One region of the Streptomyces sp. NBC_01433 genome, then DNA from elsewhere that is predicted to be linked to it. Evidence: riboswitches for the same ligand, from Rfam matches in the RefSeq annotation. Region 1 holds a riboswitch; the other holds the start of a gene.
What was found. A riboswitch is a leader RNA that binds a small molecule or an ion and turns the genes downstream of it on or off. The one in region 1 is predicted to bind cyclic di-AMP.
Positions count from the first base shown of each region.

Region 2: another riboswitch for cyclic di-AMP. It lies ahead of OG413_RS15365 (transglycosylase family protein); the one in region 1 lies ahead of OG413_RS32790 (LysM peptidoglycan-binding domain-containing M23 family metallopeptidase).

Region 1 is NZ_JAPEPM010000002.1:1,178,211-1,185,665, reverse strand. It holds gene OG413_RS32800 (tyrosine-protein phosphatase) at 1-606, opposite strand, end outside; gene OG413_RS32795 (alpha-galactosidase) at 819-2,915, shown strand; cyclic di-AMP (ydaO/yuaA leader) riboswitch at 3,211-3,368, shown strand; gene OG413_RS32790 (LysM peptidoglycan-binding domain-containing M23 family metallopeptidase) at 3,374-4,333, shown strand; gene OG413_RS32785 (SGNH/GDSL hydrolase family protein) at 4,497-5,345, shown strand; gene OG413_RS32780 (STM4011 family radical SAM protein) at 5,342-6,271, opposite strand; gene OG413_RS32775 (STM4012 family radical SAM protein) at 6,280-7,455, opposite strand, start outside.
Region 2 is NZ_JAPEPM010000001.1:3,401,056-3,408,510, forward strand. It holds gene OG413_RS15350 (lipopolysaccharide assembly protein LapB) at 1-2,016, shown strand, start outside; gene OG413_RS15355 (cytochrome P450) at 2,013-3,482, shown strand; gene OG413_RS15360 (transglycosylase family protein) at 3,623-4,579, shown strand; cyclic di-AMP (ydaO/yuaA leader) riboswitch at 4,870-5,049, shown strand; gene OG413_RS15365 (transglycosylase family protein) at 5,053-5,784, shown strand; gene eno (phosphopyruvate hydratase) at 6,106-7,386, shown strand.

The DNA.
Region 1 (7,455 bases):
CCGCACCCGGTACCGGCGGTGCGCGTCGTTGGACTTGAGGTAGTCGGCCTCGATGGCGTCGCGCTCCACGCCGACGGCGAGCAGGGACACGGCGATCGAGAGACCGGCGCGGTCCTTGCCCGCGGCACAGTGCATCAGGGCGGGGACGCTGTCCTCGGCCAGGGCGTGCAGCACCCGGCTGTGCTCGGCGGTGCGGTCCCTGATGATCGACCGGTACGAGGTGATCATGCGGTCCGCACCCTTGGTGCCGGAGAGGATCGAGCGCAGCTGCTCGACGTCGCCGTCGCGGACCAGCCGCCAGAACTCCGCGCCGTCGGCGGGGTCCGAGAGCGGGATATTGACATTGCGCACCCCGGCCAGGTCCACGTCATGGCCGTCGAGCTTCCGGTCGGCGGCGCTACGGAAGTCGAAGACGGTGTGCAGACCGAGCCCGCCGAGGATCGCCGTGTCCTGCTCCGTGGCGTGTGCCAGGTGACCGCTGCGGTAGAGCCGCCCGAACGCCACACGGCGCCCGTCCGTCGTCGGGAGCCCGCCCACGTCCCGGAAATTGCGCACTCCGGTCAGCTCGGCTTCTGTCGGCGGGACCTGCGGCACCTGCTGCGTCACGGGTGGCTCCTGGGGTGTCTGGCGTCGGCGCTGCTCGCCGATGAGGGCACTCTTGTGACGATACGACATCGGTTCCTCGGGCAATCATCTCGACCGCGTGACGCTCTGCCGCGCGACCGTCCGCACGTTTCGGCCAGTCATGCCGCGAGGGCATTGCCCCTCACTGCGGGGATGGTTGATGATGCGCGAAACTGTTCGAATGTGGGGGAATGATGATCGAGACTGGTGTCACGGGCCGGACCTGGGTGCTCGACGGTGCGACCGGCAGCTATGCGCTCCACCTCACCGACCGCGATGAACTGGTTCATCTCCACTGGGGGCCGCGCCTCACGATGTCCGCGGCCGAGGCGCTGGCCGCCGTGCCCTTCCCGCCCGGTCCGGGCTTCGAATCCCCGCTCGACGGCCGTGAGGAGTACCCGGTCGAGGGCGGCCCCCGATTCGTCCGCCCGGCCCTCTCCGTACGGACCGCAGAGGTCCGGGGAACGCAGTGGGCGTTCGCGGAGGCCGAGACGCGGGGCGACGAACTGCGGCTCGGCTTCACCGACGCTCTCCACCGGCTCGCGCTGACCCTGCACTACCGGATGCGCGGGGACTCCGATGTCATCGAGCGCTGGGCCACCGTCACCCACGCCGGGCCGGACGGCCCGCCCCTGGAGCTGCTGCGCGCCGACGCGGCGACCTGGACGCTGCCGGCCCGTGCGGGCTGGCGGCTGAGCCAGCTCCACGGCAGCTGGGCGGCCGAGTCCCGGCTGGTGCGGTCGGAACTGACGTACGGCGAGAAGATCCTCTCCAGCCGCCGGGGCCACACCGGACACCAGCACCTGCCCTGGGTGGCGCTCGACGCGGACGCCGCGGCGACCGAGGAGCACGGCGAGGTGTACGGCTGCGCGCTGGGCTGGTCCGGGTCCTGGCGGATCGCCGTGCACCAGCTGCCCGACGGCATCGTGCAGATCACCGGCGGCGCGGGCTACGACGAGTCCGGGCTGCTGCGGCTCGCGCCGGGGGCGTCGTACACCACACCCGTCTTCGCCGGGCTGTGGAGCCCGGACGGATTCGGCGGGGCGAGCCGCGCCTGGCACGCCTGGCAGCTGGCCCATGTGATTCCGGACGCCGAGGCGCTGCGCCCGGTGCTCTACAACTCCTGGGAGGCGACCGGGTTCGACATCGCCGAGGAGCAGCAGCGGGCGCTCGCGGTGCGGGCCGCGGAGATGGGTGTCGAGCTGTTCGTGGTGGACGACGCCTGGTTCGGGCGGCGCACCAGCGACCGGGCCGGACTCGGCGACTGGACGCCGAACCCCGAGCGCTTCCCCGGCGGGCTGAAGCCGCTCGCCGAAGAGGTGCGCGGGCTGGGCATGCGGTTCGGCATCTGGGTCGAGCCGGAGATGGTCAACCCCGACAGCGATCTCTATCGGGCCCACCCCGACTGGGTCCAGCACGTCCCCGGGCGGACGCGGACGGAGTTCCGTCATCAGCTGGTGCTCAACCTGGCCCGGCGGGACGTGCGGGAATACCTGTGGGAGCGGCTCGACACCCTGCTCTCCAGTGCGCCGATCGACTATGTGAAGTGGGACTTCAACCGCTGCTTCACCGATGCGGGCTGGCCGGGCGAGGAATATCCGCAGAAGCTCTGGATCGAGCATGTGGACGCGTTCTACGCGCTGCTGGACCGGTTGCGTGCCGCGCACCCGGGTGTGGCCTTCGAGTCCTGCTCGGGCGGTGGGGGCCGGGTCGACCTCGGGGTGCTCGCCCGTACCGATCAGGTGTGGACCTCCGACAACACCGACCCGCTGGACCGGCTCGCCATCCAGGAGGGCTTCGGGCAGATCCACCCGGCGCGGGTGATGGCCGCCTGGGTCACCGACAGCCCGAACGTGCAGCTGAACGGGCGGGCGAGTTCGCTGCGCTTCCGCTTCGTCAGCGCGATGGCCGGGGTGCTCGGGGTCGGCGGGGACCTCACCGAGTGGAGCGAACGGGAGCTGGCCGAGGCGCGGGACTGGGTGTCCCTGTACAAGGAGATCCGCCCGGTCGTGCAGCACGGCGCCCTCCACCGGCTCGCGGCTCCGCGCGGCGGGCTGAGCGCGGTGCAGTACGTGCGGGGCGAGGAGACCGTGGTGCTGATGTGGCTCGAAGCGCAGCGGTACGGGCAGCGGCCCCCGGCTCTGCGGCTGCGCGGTCTGGTCCCCTCGGCGGCGTACGTCTGCCAGGACACCGGGACGGTGTACGAGGGATCGGTGCTCCTGCACCAGGGGCTGCACACGGGGCTGACGGGAGATCTCGACGCGCGGGTGCTGAGGTTGCGTCAGAGGTGATGGCCATGTCATGTCCGTATTGGTGCATTTGGTGGAGCATGCACCGCTTGTGGGGGAGATGGTGACCCGCTGGTGAGCGGGATCATATCCGTGACGGTGTGTGGTGGCGGCGCCCGGAGGTAATCCGGGCGCCGCGCGGAAAGCCAAGATCCGTAATCCACGGAGTGTCACCGGAAATCCGAACCGAAATTGAATCGAGGATTCCGGTACGCAACCGATGGCTTGTTCCTGTCGTCCTGACTCGTTTACGGTCACCGTCAATCCGGACGGACCGCCTAATCCTGCCGCCGCCCGGAATTCACACCCACCCACATACGCGTGGCAGGAGCGGGGGACCCAGGTAAGCCGCCGGCCCGGAGAGATCCGGACCGGCTCGGGGTGAAGTCGCAGCCAGCGACCGGGCATCTCCAGCCCGAACCCGACAGCTCACCTCGTAGGCGCCGGAGAGGAATGCCCCCATGCCCGCACAGGGTAAGCACCGTCGTACGAAGACCGGCCCGATCGCCCGCGGTGTCCTCGCCGCAGGGACCGGCGGCGCCGTCCTCGCCCTCCCGCTGATCGGTGCCACCGGAGCGCACGCCGCGGAGAAGGCCGCGCCCGCCGCCTCGGTCGCCGCCGCGCACACCGCCCCCGGTGCCGCTGCGGCGAAGACCGCGCCGAAGACCTACTCCGTGGTCCCCGGCGACTACCTGTCGAAGATCGCGGCCGAGCAGAAGCTCAAGGGCGGCTGGCAGAAGCTGTACCAGGACAACCGCGATGTCGTCGGCGAGAACCCGAGCCTGATCTTCCCCGGCATGAAGCTGACCCTCGGCGCCAAGGCGTCCGGCTCCGCCGCCGCCTCGGACGCCGCGCAGTCCGCGCCGGCCCCCTCGAAGGCCGAGCCGAAGAAGGCCGCCCCGGCTGCCCCGAAGGCGAAGCCCGCCCCGAAGACCACGTCCTCCCCGGACTCGTCCGCCGCGGCCGGCAAGTCCACCACCTCCACGAACACCAGCGCCTCCCAGGGCGACAGCTCCGGCTGGACGACCCCGGTGGCCAACGCCAACGTCACCACCCAGTACCGGGCCTCCGGCGCCAGCTGGTCCAGCGGCTACCACACCGGCTCGGACTTCCAGGCCGCCTCGGGCACCGTCGTCCGCGCCATCGGTCCGGGCACCGTGGTCTCGGCCGGCTGGAGCGGTTCGTACGGCAACGAGGTCGTCATCAAGCACGCCGACGGCATGTACTCCCAGTACGCCCACCAGTCCTCGCTCAACGTCTCCGTGGGCGAGACCGTCACCGGCGGCCAGCAGATCGGCCTCTCCGGTTCCACCGGCAACTCGACCGGCCCGCACCTGCACTTCGAGGTCCGCACCGGCCCGAGCTACGGCTCGGACGTCGACCCGATCTCCTACCTGCGCCAGCACGGCGTCTCCATCTGATGGAGCGGTAGCGAGCGGTTCTCGCGGGGGCGGTGCGCACGAGCGCACCGCCCCCGCACTTATTCCGGCTTTACCAAAAACTGACCGGGTGGTCTATCTCACCACCCGTCAACCCCGTAATACGGTCGCGTAGGTCACATTCGAAGGTGCAGGATATGCGCTTGTGGCAGACGATTCGAGAATCAATCAACCAGGCATCATCGGGTCGTACGCGGCGATTGGCGACAGCTTCACCGAAGGCGTCGGAGACCCCGGCCCCGACGGGACCTTTGTCGGCTGGGCGGACCGCTTCGCCGTGCTGCTGGCGGACCAGCTCCCGGTCCCCGACGCAGCGACGATCCCGGAGGATTCCCCGCACGGGAATTTCCGGTACGCCAATCTCGCCGTACGCGGACGCCTTCTCGACCAGATAGTCGAGGAGCAGGTACCCCGTGCCAAGGAACTGGCCCCGGACATGGTCAGCTTCTGCGCGGGCGGCAACGACATCATCAGGCCGGGTACCGACCCCGACGATCTGGCCGAGCGCTTCGAGCGCGCGGTCGCCGATCTGAGCGACGCGGTCGGCACTGTCATGGTCACCACCGGATTCGACACCCGGGGCGTGCCGGTACTGCGGCACATGCGCGGCAAGATCGCGACGTACAACATTCATCTGCGGGCCATCGCGGACCGCTACCACTGCCCCGTCCTGGACCTGTGGTCCCTGCGCTCGGTGCAGGACAGGCGTGCCTGGGACGATGACCGGCTGCATCTGTCGCCCGAGGGACACACCCGGGTCGCGCTGCGCGCGGCACAGGTCCTCGGCGTCGACGTACCGGCCGATCCGGACCAGGCGTGGCCGCCGCGCGCCCAGCGCGGCACCTTCGAGGAACGGCGCGACGACATCCACTGGGCGCGCGACTACCTGGTCCCATGGATCGGCCGAAGGCTGCGCGGCGAGTCCTCCGGCGACCACGCAGAGGCGAAGCGCCCGGACCTGCTTCCCCTCCGACCGGACCTGCTTCCCCGCTAAGGGGCATCCCGCAGGACCGTCAGGGGAAGTGCACGCCGGGACGGGCTCGGCACCACGAGCCCGTCCGGCGGCGTGATCCCGCTGCCCGGAGCCGGTATCCGCTCCAGCACACCGCCCGCGAACACGTCGTACAGCGGCAGCGTCTCCAGATGCACATAGCCGATGTGGCAGTCGCACACGCTCAGCGGGCAGGCCCGCGGACCCAGCGCCCGCCGGTAACTGCCGTCGTACAGATTGCCCAGCTCCGCGCGGACGAAGTGACACCGCCGCACCGTGCCGTCGCCGTCCACCGAGATGACCGACTCACCTGTCCGGCAGGGCAGCCCGGCCGAGCGGTGCGGATGCCTGCTGTACGGGAACAGCGGGTCCAGCGCCGTCCAGCGGTCCGCCTCCTCGTCCGTGTAGGTGTGCCCCTCTGCGGCGTTGACCCAGAGATAGACCTCGTCGGGCAGCGCGGCCCGCAACCGCCGCGCCTCGTCGAGATGATCGTCGAAGCCGACCACCCCCACGCTGTAGCGAACCCCGCGCCCGGTCAGCTCCCGGCACTTGCCGAGGAAACGCTCGTACGGCGTCTGCCCCGGGTGGTACGTGCACCACAGCGCGACCCGGTCCGTATCGGCCCCGTCCAGCCAGTCGGTACGGCCGCTCAGATTGGTCTGGATGGCCACCCGGCCGACCTGCGGAAGCAGCGACAGCTCGACCAGCGCGCGCCGGTACCAGGACCGCACCAGCCCCTCGCCCCACGGCGTGAACAGCACGGACAGCCGGTCGCCGGTCTGCTCCGCCGCCCACGCGGTGAACCGCTCCAGCGCCGCCCGGTCCGCCGTCAGCTGCTCCCGGCTGTCGCGCCGCTTGGCGAACGGGCAGTACGGACAGTCGTAGTCGCACGAGGCCAGCGGGCCCCGGTAGAGAATCGTCAGGTCCATGGCGGTGCTCACTTCCGTTCGTACGAGGCCATCGCGGCCCGCACCGCGGGGGAGAACAGCTCCGGGCCCAGGGCGTCGGAGTGGGCCAGCCCTTCCGGGGAGAGCCGCAGCAGCCCCTCACCCGCGCTCCCGTCCAGCCAGCCGCGCGCCGCGAAACGGTCCAGCTCGGCCGGGAAGTCCTCGCGCGGATCCGTACCGAAGCGCTGCCGGTACTCGTCCGCCCGCAGCCCCGCGGCCTGGAGCAGCGACTGGAGGAGGTGGCGCCTGCGCGCCTCGCCGGCGTCCACGTACCGCCCGACCTCGGCACGGGAGAAATCCTCGGTGGCGGTGAAACCGTCGATGATGCCGCGAATCTCCCGCATCTCCACCGCGTAGTCGAAGGAGTAGTGCAGGGACGCGGTGTACGAGCGGGCGCCGCAGCCCAGCCCGATCATGCCGTCGGTCTGGCACGCGTAGTCGTCGGGGCCCTCCTGCGGGGCGTCCGCGCGGCGGAACATCCGCATCGACACCTGCTCGTAGCCCCGGGCCAGGAGATGGTCGCGGCCCGCCCGGTAGAGCCGCAGCCGCTGCTCGTCCCAGGCGGCGGCCGCGAGCTCTTCGGCGGCCGGCTCCGCCACCGCACCGAGACGGCCGAGTCCGGTCAGCGGGCGTACGTACAGCGGGTAGAGATACAGCTCCTCGGGCCGCCAGACCAGCGCGGCGTCCAGCGAGGTCCGCCAGCTCTCCTCCGTCTGCCCGTCGATACCGTAGATCAGGTCGATGTTGAGCACCGGAACGCGGGCATCACGGATCCGGCCGAGAGCCGCCTCCACCTCGGCGCGGCGCTGCGGGCGCACCGCCGCGCGCGCCTCGTCGTCGACGAAGCTCTGCACACCGATGCTGATCCTGGTCGTCCCGCGGTCGGCGAGCACGGCCAGCCGGTCCGCCGTCGCGGTCGACGGCGAGGTCTCCACGGACAGCGGCACCGAACGCAGCTCGGCCCCCATCCGCTTCTCCGCGATGTCGCAGAGCCGCTCCAGCTCGGCGGCGGTCAGGAACGTGGGTGTGCCGCCGCCGAACGCGGCGGCGGCGAACCGCACCGGCTCCCGGTCGCCCAGCGCGTCCCGGACAGCGACGGCCTGCCGGTCCAGCGCGTCGAGATAGCGCGTCGTCAGTTCCCCGGGAGCGCCGATCCGGGTGAACAG
Region 2 (7,455 bases), on a different contig from region 1:
CGCTCCGACTTCCGGGACGGCCAGTTCACCGGCCCCGTCCAGGGCAACGGCGTACAGAACAACAACTACTACGGACCCGGCCCGCACCACGCCCTGCCCGCGGTCGCCCACTGGCCGCGGCTCGACCGGGCCGACCCGGTCGCGCTCGGCGTACGACGTACCCGCAGGCTCTCCGACGAGCCGGTCCTCCCCGCCTACACGGAACGGGACTGCGACGCGGGACTGGGCGCCCTGGTCCGGAACGCCGCCCGGTCCGGCGGGCTGGTGCTGGTGACCGGCGAGCCGCTCTCGGGGAAGACCAGGACGGCCTGGGCGGCGCTGTTCGGCAACCTCTCCGGTGAGACGAGGATCTACGCGCCCTCGCCCGGAACGGACCTGCGCGGTCTGCCCGCCGTGCTGCGCGGCCGGGGCGGCGAGAACACCGTCGTATGGCTCGACGACCTGGAGGGCCACCTCGGAGAGAAGGGCCTGACCGCGGCGGTCCTGGCCGAACTCGTGCAGCAGAGCACGCCGGTGATCGCCACGATGGGCGACGAGGCGTACGACCTACACCGCTTCGGCGCCTCCCCGAGCGCCCGGCTGCTGATCGGTGTCGAACCGGTCGAGCTGAGCTGCGAATGGAGCCCGGCCGAACTGGCGCGGCTGGACGGGCCCCTCTCCGACCACCGGCTGTCGGGCGCGCGCGGCGAACGCGGCGACCGGGGCGTCACCGAGTACCTGGCCATCGGCCCGGAGCTCGCGGACCAATGGCGTCGCGCCGGCCGCCGCACCGGCGCCCACCCGCGCGGATACCTGCTGGTGCGCGCCGCGATCGACCTGGCCCGCTGCGGGGCGCGGGGCGAGGTGGCGCTGGATGTGCTGCGCGCGGCGCACCGGATGTACGGGCCCGATGACGTCCGGGCCGAGCGGGAGAGCTTCGAGGACGCCCTGGCCTGGGCGACCGGCATCCAGCACGGGGTGACCGGAATGCTCGTGCCGGGCCGGGGCGAGAACACCTGGCGGGCGTACGGCTCTCTGGTCGCGGACGCGGAGGACCAGGCTCAGGGCTTCACCTCTCCCGTGCCCCTGGAGATGTGGCTGCTCGCGCTGGAAGCGGTACGGGGTGTCGCCCGGTTCCGGACCGTTGTCTTCGAGCGGGCCCACGCGGTGCTGGAGCGCAGGGCGGCCGGCGACCCGGACGTCCTGATGGCACTCGGCCGCATCGACCGGGAGTTCGGCGACGAGGCGGCCGCGGAGCGCTGGTTCCGCGGGGCGGCGGACGCGGGCAGCACCGAGGCGGCCGGTGCGATGGGGAGACTGCTCGCCGCCCGGGGCGACGGGGCGGCGGCGATTCCGTATCTGGAGATGGCGGCCCGTGCGGGCGACGTCGAGGCGCAGGGCGCGCTCGGCGCCGCCCTGGCCGACCGTTCGGTGCACTGGCTGACCCGGGCCGCGGAGGCGGGCGACGGCGCGGCTGCGCACCGGCTGGGCGAACTGTCGACAGGGGTCGGGGACAACCATGAGGCGCGCCGCTGGTACGTCAGGGCCGTGGAGATGGGGCACGAGGAGGCCGCGGGGAGCCTGGGCAGCCTGTTCCACGAGTGGCACGAACTGGAGGTGGCGGAGCGCTGGTACCGCAGGGCCCTGGCCCATACGACCAGCGGGTCGATGTACTACCGGGCGGCGAACAGCCTCGCGCTGGTCCTGAGGGAGCGGGACCCCGACGACCCCGAGGTCGAATCGCTCTACCGGGCGGCGGCCGAAGCGGGCAGCGTCAGCGCGGCCACCAACCTCGCCAACGACCTGCGTGACCGGGGCGAGACCGAGGAGGCGCGGCGCTGGTTCGAGGTGGGGCACGCACGGGGCAGTTACTACGCCGCCGCCGCGCTGGCGGCCATGCTGTGGGACCAGGGGGCGGAGGCGGAGGCCGAGGAGTGGTTCCACAAGGCGGCCGAGGCCGGGCACCACGAGGCCGAGGACATCCTTGCCGAGCTGGCACGGAACCGCCCGATCGCGCCGGATAACGTCGAGGGGTGAACGCCAGCCCCGCCGAGCCCCCCGCCGACGTCCCTTTCCCCGCCTCCGCTCCCGCCGACGCCGACGCCGACGCCCCCGCCCCCGTCTGCCCGCACGCCCCCGGTGCCTCCGCCGACGCGCCCGCGCAGACCGACGCAGCTCCCACTCCCGCGCAGGCCCCCCTCGCCCCCGCCCCCGCCCCCGCTCCGTCCCCCGCCCCCGAACTCTTCACCTGGGAGTTCGCCACCGACCCGTACCCCGCCTACGCATGGCTCCGCGAGCACAGCCCCGTACACCGGACGACGCTGCCCAGCGGGGTCGACGCCTGGCTCGTGACGCGGTACGCGGACGCCAAGCAGGCCCTCGCCGACTCCCGGCTCTCCAAGAACCCGGCGCACCACGCCGGGCCGGCGCACGCCAAGGGGAAGACGGGCATCCCGGGGGAGCGCAAGGCGGAGCTGATGACGCATCTGCTGAACATCGACCCGCCGGACCACACCCGGCTGCGCCGGCTCGTGTCCAAGGCGTTCACCCCGCGCCGGGTCGCGGAGTTCGCGCCCCGCGTGCAGGAGCTGACGGACCGCCTCATCGACGACTTCATCGAGGAGGGGAAGGCGGACCTCATCCACGACTTCGCCTTCCCGCTCCCCATCTACGCCATCTGCGATCTGCTGGGGGTCCCGCGCGAGGACCAGGACGACTTCCGGGACTGGGCGGGCATGATGATCCGCCACGGCGGCGGCCCGCGCGGCGGGGTCGCCCGGTCGGTCAAGAAGATGCGCGGCTATCTCGCGGAACTGATCCACCGGAAGCGGGAGGGCCTGGGGGACGAGGGGGACGGCGATGATCTGCTCTCGGGGCTGATCCGGGCCAGTGACCACGGCGAGCACCTCACCGAGAACGAGGCCGCGGCGATGGCCTTCATCCTCCTCTTCGCCGGATTCGAGACCACGGTCAACCTCATCGGCAACGGCACGTACGCCCTGCTGCGCCACCCCGAACAGCGCGCGCTCCTTGAGCGCTCGCTCGACGCGGGGGAGATCGGCCTGCTGGCCACGGGCATCGAGGAACTGCTGCGGTTCGACGGACCGGTGGAGCTGGCCACCTGGCGCTTCGCCACCGAGGCGCTGACGCTCGGCGGACAGGAGATCGCCGCGGGCGACCCCGTGCTCGTCGTGCTCGCCGCGGCCGACCGGGACCCGGAACGGTTCGAGGACCCGGACCGGCTCGACCTCGCACGGAGTGACAATCAGCACCTCGGATACGGGCACGGCATCCACTACTGCCTGGGGGCACCGCTCGCCCGCCTGGAGGGACAGGCCGCTCTCGCTACGCTGCTGAGACGCCTTCCGGGGCTGCGACTTGCGGGAGAACCCGCCGATTTGCGGTGGCGTGGCGGGCTCATCATGCGGGGATTGCGCACGCTCCCCGTGGAGTTCGAGCCGGGGCGGCGACTGGGCGAAGGTGACGCTGCGTCAACTCTGTGACTTTCACGTGATCTCCGCTGCATCGACTTGTGACACACGTTCGAGTCCCGCTAGGTTCACCGTTCGACGCATCAGTCGGGCGTCAGGTGACTCGTCAACCACTCAGTACCCACTCGTCAGTCGCACGGAAGGCAAACCCCATGGGCTCCGCGAACGGCAGGCACCGTCGCCCTCGTCAGGCACCCGCCATCGTCGTCGCCGCGGGCGTGACGGGATCGGCCATCGCGATTCCGCTGCTCGGCGCGACCGGCGCACACGCCGCCGACGCCTCGACCTGGGACCGGGTCGCGGAGTGCGAGAGCGGCGGCATGTGGAGTGCCGACCTCGGCAACAGCTTCTACGGTGGGCTCCAGTTCTCGCAGGACACCTGGTCGGCCTACGGCGGCACGGCGTTCGCGCCCCGGGCCGACCTCGCCAGCCGTTCGCAGCAGATCTCCGTCGCGGAGAAGGTCCTGGACGACCAGGGCCCGAAGGCGTGGCCCAGCTGTGCGGTGATCGCCGGACTCGCGGTGGACGGTGCCCTGCCGGGCGTCGACCCGGGCGGCACGCCGTCCGCCGATCCGTCGGACACGGCGACCTCGCCGGGCGAAGCGGACGCGGGCGACGCGCCCGGCGAGGCCGCCGACCCCTCGACCACCCCTGCCACCCCGGACGGGACCCCTTCTCCGACGACGCCCGAGGACTCCGCGAAGCCCGAGGGTTCCGCGAAGCCCGAGGACTCATCGGCGCCGGAGGGCTCCGCCGCGCCTGACGCCTCGAAGGACACGGACCGCAGCGGCGGAAAGCACCGGGGCACGCCCGCTCCCGAGAAGAGCCGGGCGGCGGACGGTGACGACGGGCGCGAGTCCGGCCGGCACGCGTCCCGGGGCGACGGCGAGGCGCGCGACGGCGCGACGGAGCGGGCCGGCGGCGACTACACCGTCCGGCCGGGCGACAGTCTCTGGGCGATTGCTGACGCACAGAAACTCTCCGGCGGATGGACCGCGCTGTACGAGGCCAACAAGGACACACTCGGCTCGGACCCGGACCTGATCCTGCCCGGACAGAACCTGGATCTGGACCTCGGCGAGCGCTCCGAGGGCGCTGCGGCCAACTGATCCAATACGGGAAAGCGCCCCGAAAACTGGGGTAGTTCAGGGGCCTATGTCCACTTATGCATAAGTGAGACATGGGTCTCTTTGCTTCAACTGGCGTGTTCCGTCCGCCGGATCCGCCCGCATCCCCCCCGACCTGCGGAAACGTCCCTTCGGTGAGGGCAAGTAAGGGCTGATTGACCGGTATGTCCATCTTTGAATGTAGGGGTTGCCTGTGTTTACGGTCGGAACCGCTCGCACCGCGGGCCCCGTCGATCGTCACGCCGAATCCTGCCGTCGGTCGAAGGGAACAGACGCGTAAAGCGCCGTAGGCAGGAGCGGGGGACCCAGGTAAGCGCCGGGCCCGTTCGTCTCGTCCCGTACGAGAGGATCAGGACCGGCTTGGGGTGAAGTCGCGTGCTAGGACATGCGACCGGGCAACTCACTTGGCCCGAACCCGACAGCTCACCTCGTAGGCGTCGGTGAGGAGACGTTCCATGCTGCTTCACAGCAAGGGCAAGCACCGCCGCCCGTCCAAGGCCGTCCGTGTCGCCACGCTCGCCGGTGTCGCCGGTGCCGCCGTCGCCGTCCCGCTGATGGGTGCGACCGGCGCCTCTGCCGCCTCCGTCGAAACGTGGGACGCCGTCGCCCAGTGCGAGTCCGGTGGCAACTGGTCCATCAACACCGGCAACAGCTACTACGGCGGTCTGCAGTTCTCGCAGTCCAGCTGGGCCGCCGCCGGCGGTACGCAGTACGCCCCCCGTGCCGACCTGGCCTCCAAGTCCCAGCAGATCGCCACCGCCGAGAAGCTTCTCGACATGCAGGGTCCCGGCGCCTGGGCCTGTGCCGGTGCCGGCAACCTGAGCAACGACGGTGTGGACCCGGGCGTCGACACCGGCTCCGGCCAGACCGCGGCCAAGCAGGAGCAGGCTCAGCCGCAGCAGCAGGCCCAGCCGAAGCAGCAGGAGCGCAAGGCCGAGCAGCCCACCTCGCGCAGCGAGCAGCGCACCGCCCCGAAGGCCGAGACCCCGAAGACCGTCACGACCCCGACCGGCCAGAAGGTCGCCAAGGGTGATGGCGAGTACAAGGTGAAGTCCGGCGACACCCTGAGCAAGATCGCTCAGGAGGAGGGCGTCAAGGGCGGCTGGCACAAGGTGTTCAAGCTCAACGGCGACATCGTCAGGGACGCCGACCTGATCTTCCCGGGTCAGCAGCTCCACCTGAAGTAGTCCGGCACACGGCTTCTCCTCCCCCTGAGGGGGATGTCCGGCGGCATCTCCCTCGGTCCAGGTTCCCCGGCCCGGCGCGCTCTCCCCCGTGCGCGCCGGGCCGGGGTTCTTGTGCGGCGACCCGCGCCGCAATCGTTCAACCCTTGTAGTTACCGGTCAGTAAATTTCTGGACCTTCGTCCTGTATTGCACGGCCTTGGGTCCTTTTTCGTCCCAGGAGACGGGCGGTCGGCCGCCCGATCGGGCCGGGCCGGTTAGGCTCGTGTCGCAAGGCCGCAGTGACCCTGCACAACCAGTGTCATATCCCAGAAGGAGATGCCTCGTGCCGTCCATCGACGTCGTCGTAGCCAGGGAAATCCTCGACTCCCGGGGAAACCCCACGGTCGAGGTCGAGGTTGGCCTCGACGACGGCAGCACGGGACGTGCTGCTGTTCCGTCCGGCGCCTCCACCGGTGCGTTCGAGGCCATTGAGCTTCGCGACGGAGACCCCAACCGCTACCAGGGCAAGGGCGTCGAGAAGGCGGTCCTCGCCGTCATCGAGCAGATCGGCCCGGAGCTCGTCGGTTACGACGCCACCGAGCAGCGCCTCATCGACCAGGCGATGTTCGACCTGGACGCCACCGAGAACAAGGCGTCGCTCGGCGCCAACGCCATCCTCGGCGTCTCGCTGGCCGTCGCCCACGCCGCGTCCGAGGCGTCCGACCTGCCGCTCTTCCGCTACCTCGGCGGCCCGAACGCGCACCTGCTGCCCGTTCCGATGATGAACATCCTGAACGGCGGCTCGCACGCCGACTCCAACGTGGACATCCAGGAGTTCATGATCGCCCCGATCGGCGCGGAGTCCTTCTCCGAGGCCCTGCGCTGGGGCGCGGAGATCTACCACACGCTGAAGAAGGTCCTGAAGACCAAGGGCCTGTCCACCGGACTCGGCGACGAGGGCGGCTTCGCCCCGAACCTGGAGTCCAACCGCGCCGCCCTGGACCTCATCGTCGAGGCCATCAAGGAGGCCGGTTACGTCCCCGGCCGCGACATCGGGCTCGCGCTCGACGTCGCCGCGTCGGAGTTCTACAAGGACGGCAAGTACGAGTTCGAGGGCAAGTCCCGCTCGGCCGCCGAGATGACCGAGTACTACGAGGAGCTCGTCTCCGCGTACCCGCTGGTCTCCATCGAGGACCCGCTGTACGAGGACGACTGGGCCGGCTGGAAGGTCATCACCGACAAGCTCGGCGCCAAGGTGCAGATCGTCGGCGACGACCTCTTCGTCACCAACCCGGAGCGCCTGGCCCGCGGCATCGAGGAGGGCTCCGCGAACGCCCTGCTCGTCAAGGTCAACCAGATCGGTTCGCTGACCGAGACCCTGGACGCCGTCGAGCTGGCCCAGCGCAACGGCTTCAAGTGCATGATGTCGCACCGTTCCGGTGAGACCGAGGACGTCACCATCGCCGACCTCGCCGTCGCCGTGAACTGCGGTCAGATCAAGACCGGCGCCCCGGCCCGCTCGGACCGCGTCGCCAAGTACAACCAGCTGCTGCGCATCGAGGAGATCCTCGACGACGCCGCGGTGTACGCGGGCCGCTCGGCCTTCCCGCGCTTCAAGGGCTGACACCCCGGCACCCGGGGGCCGGTCACCGGCCCTTCGGGGGTTCGAGGCACCAGCCTCCGTCCGTCCCCG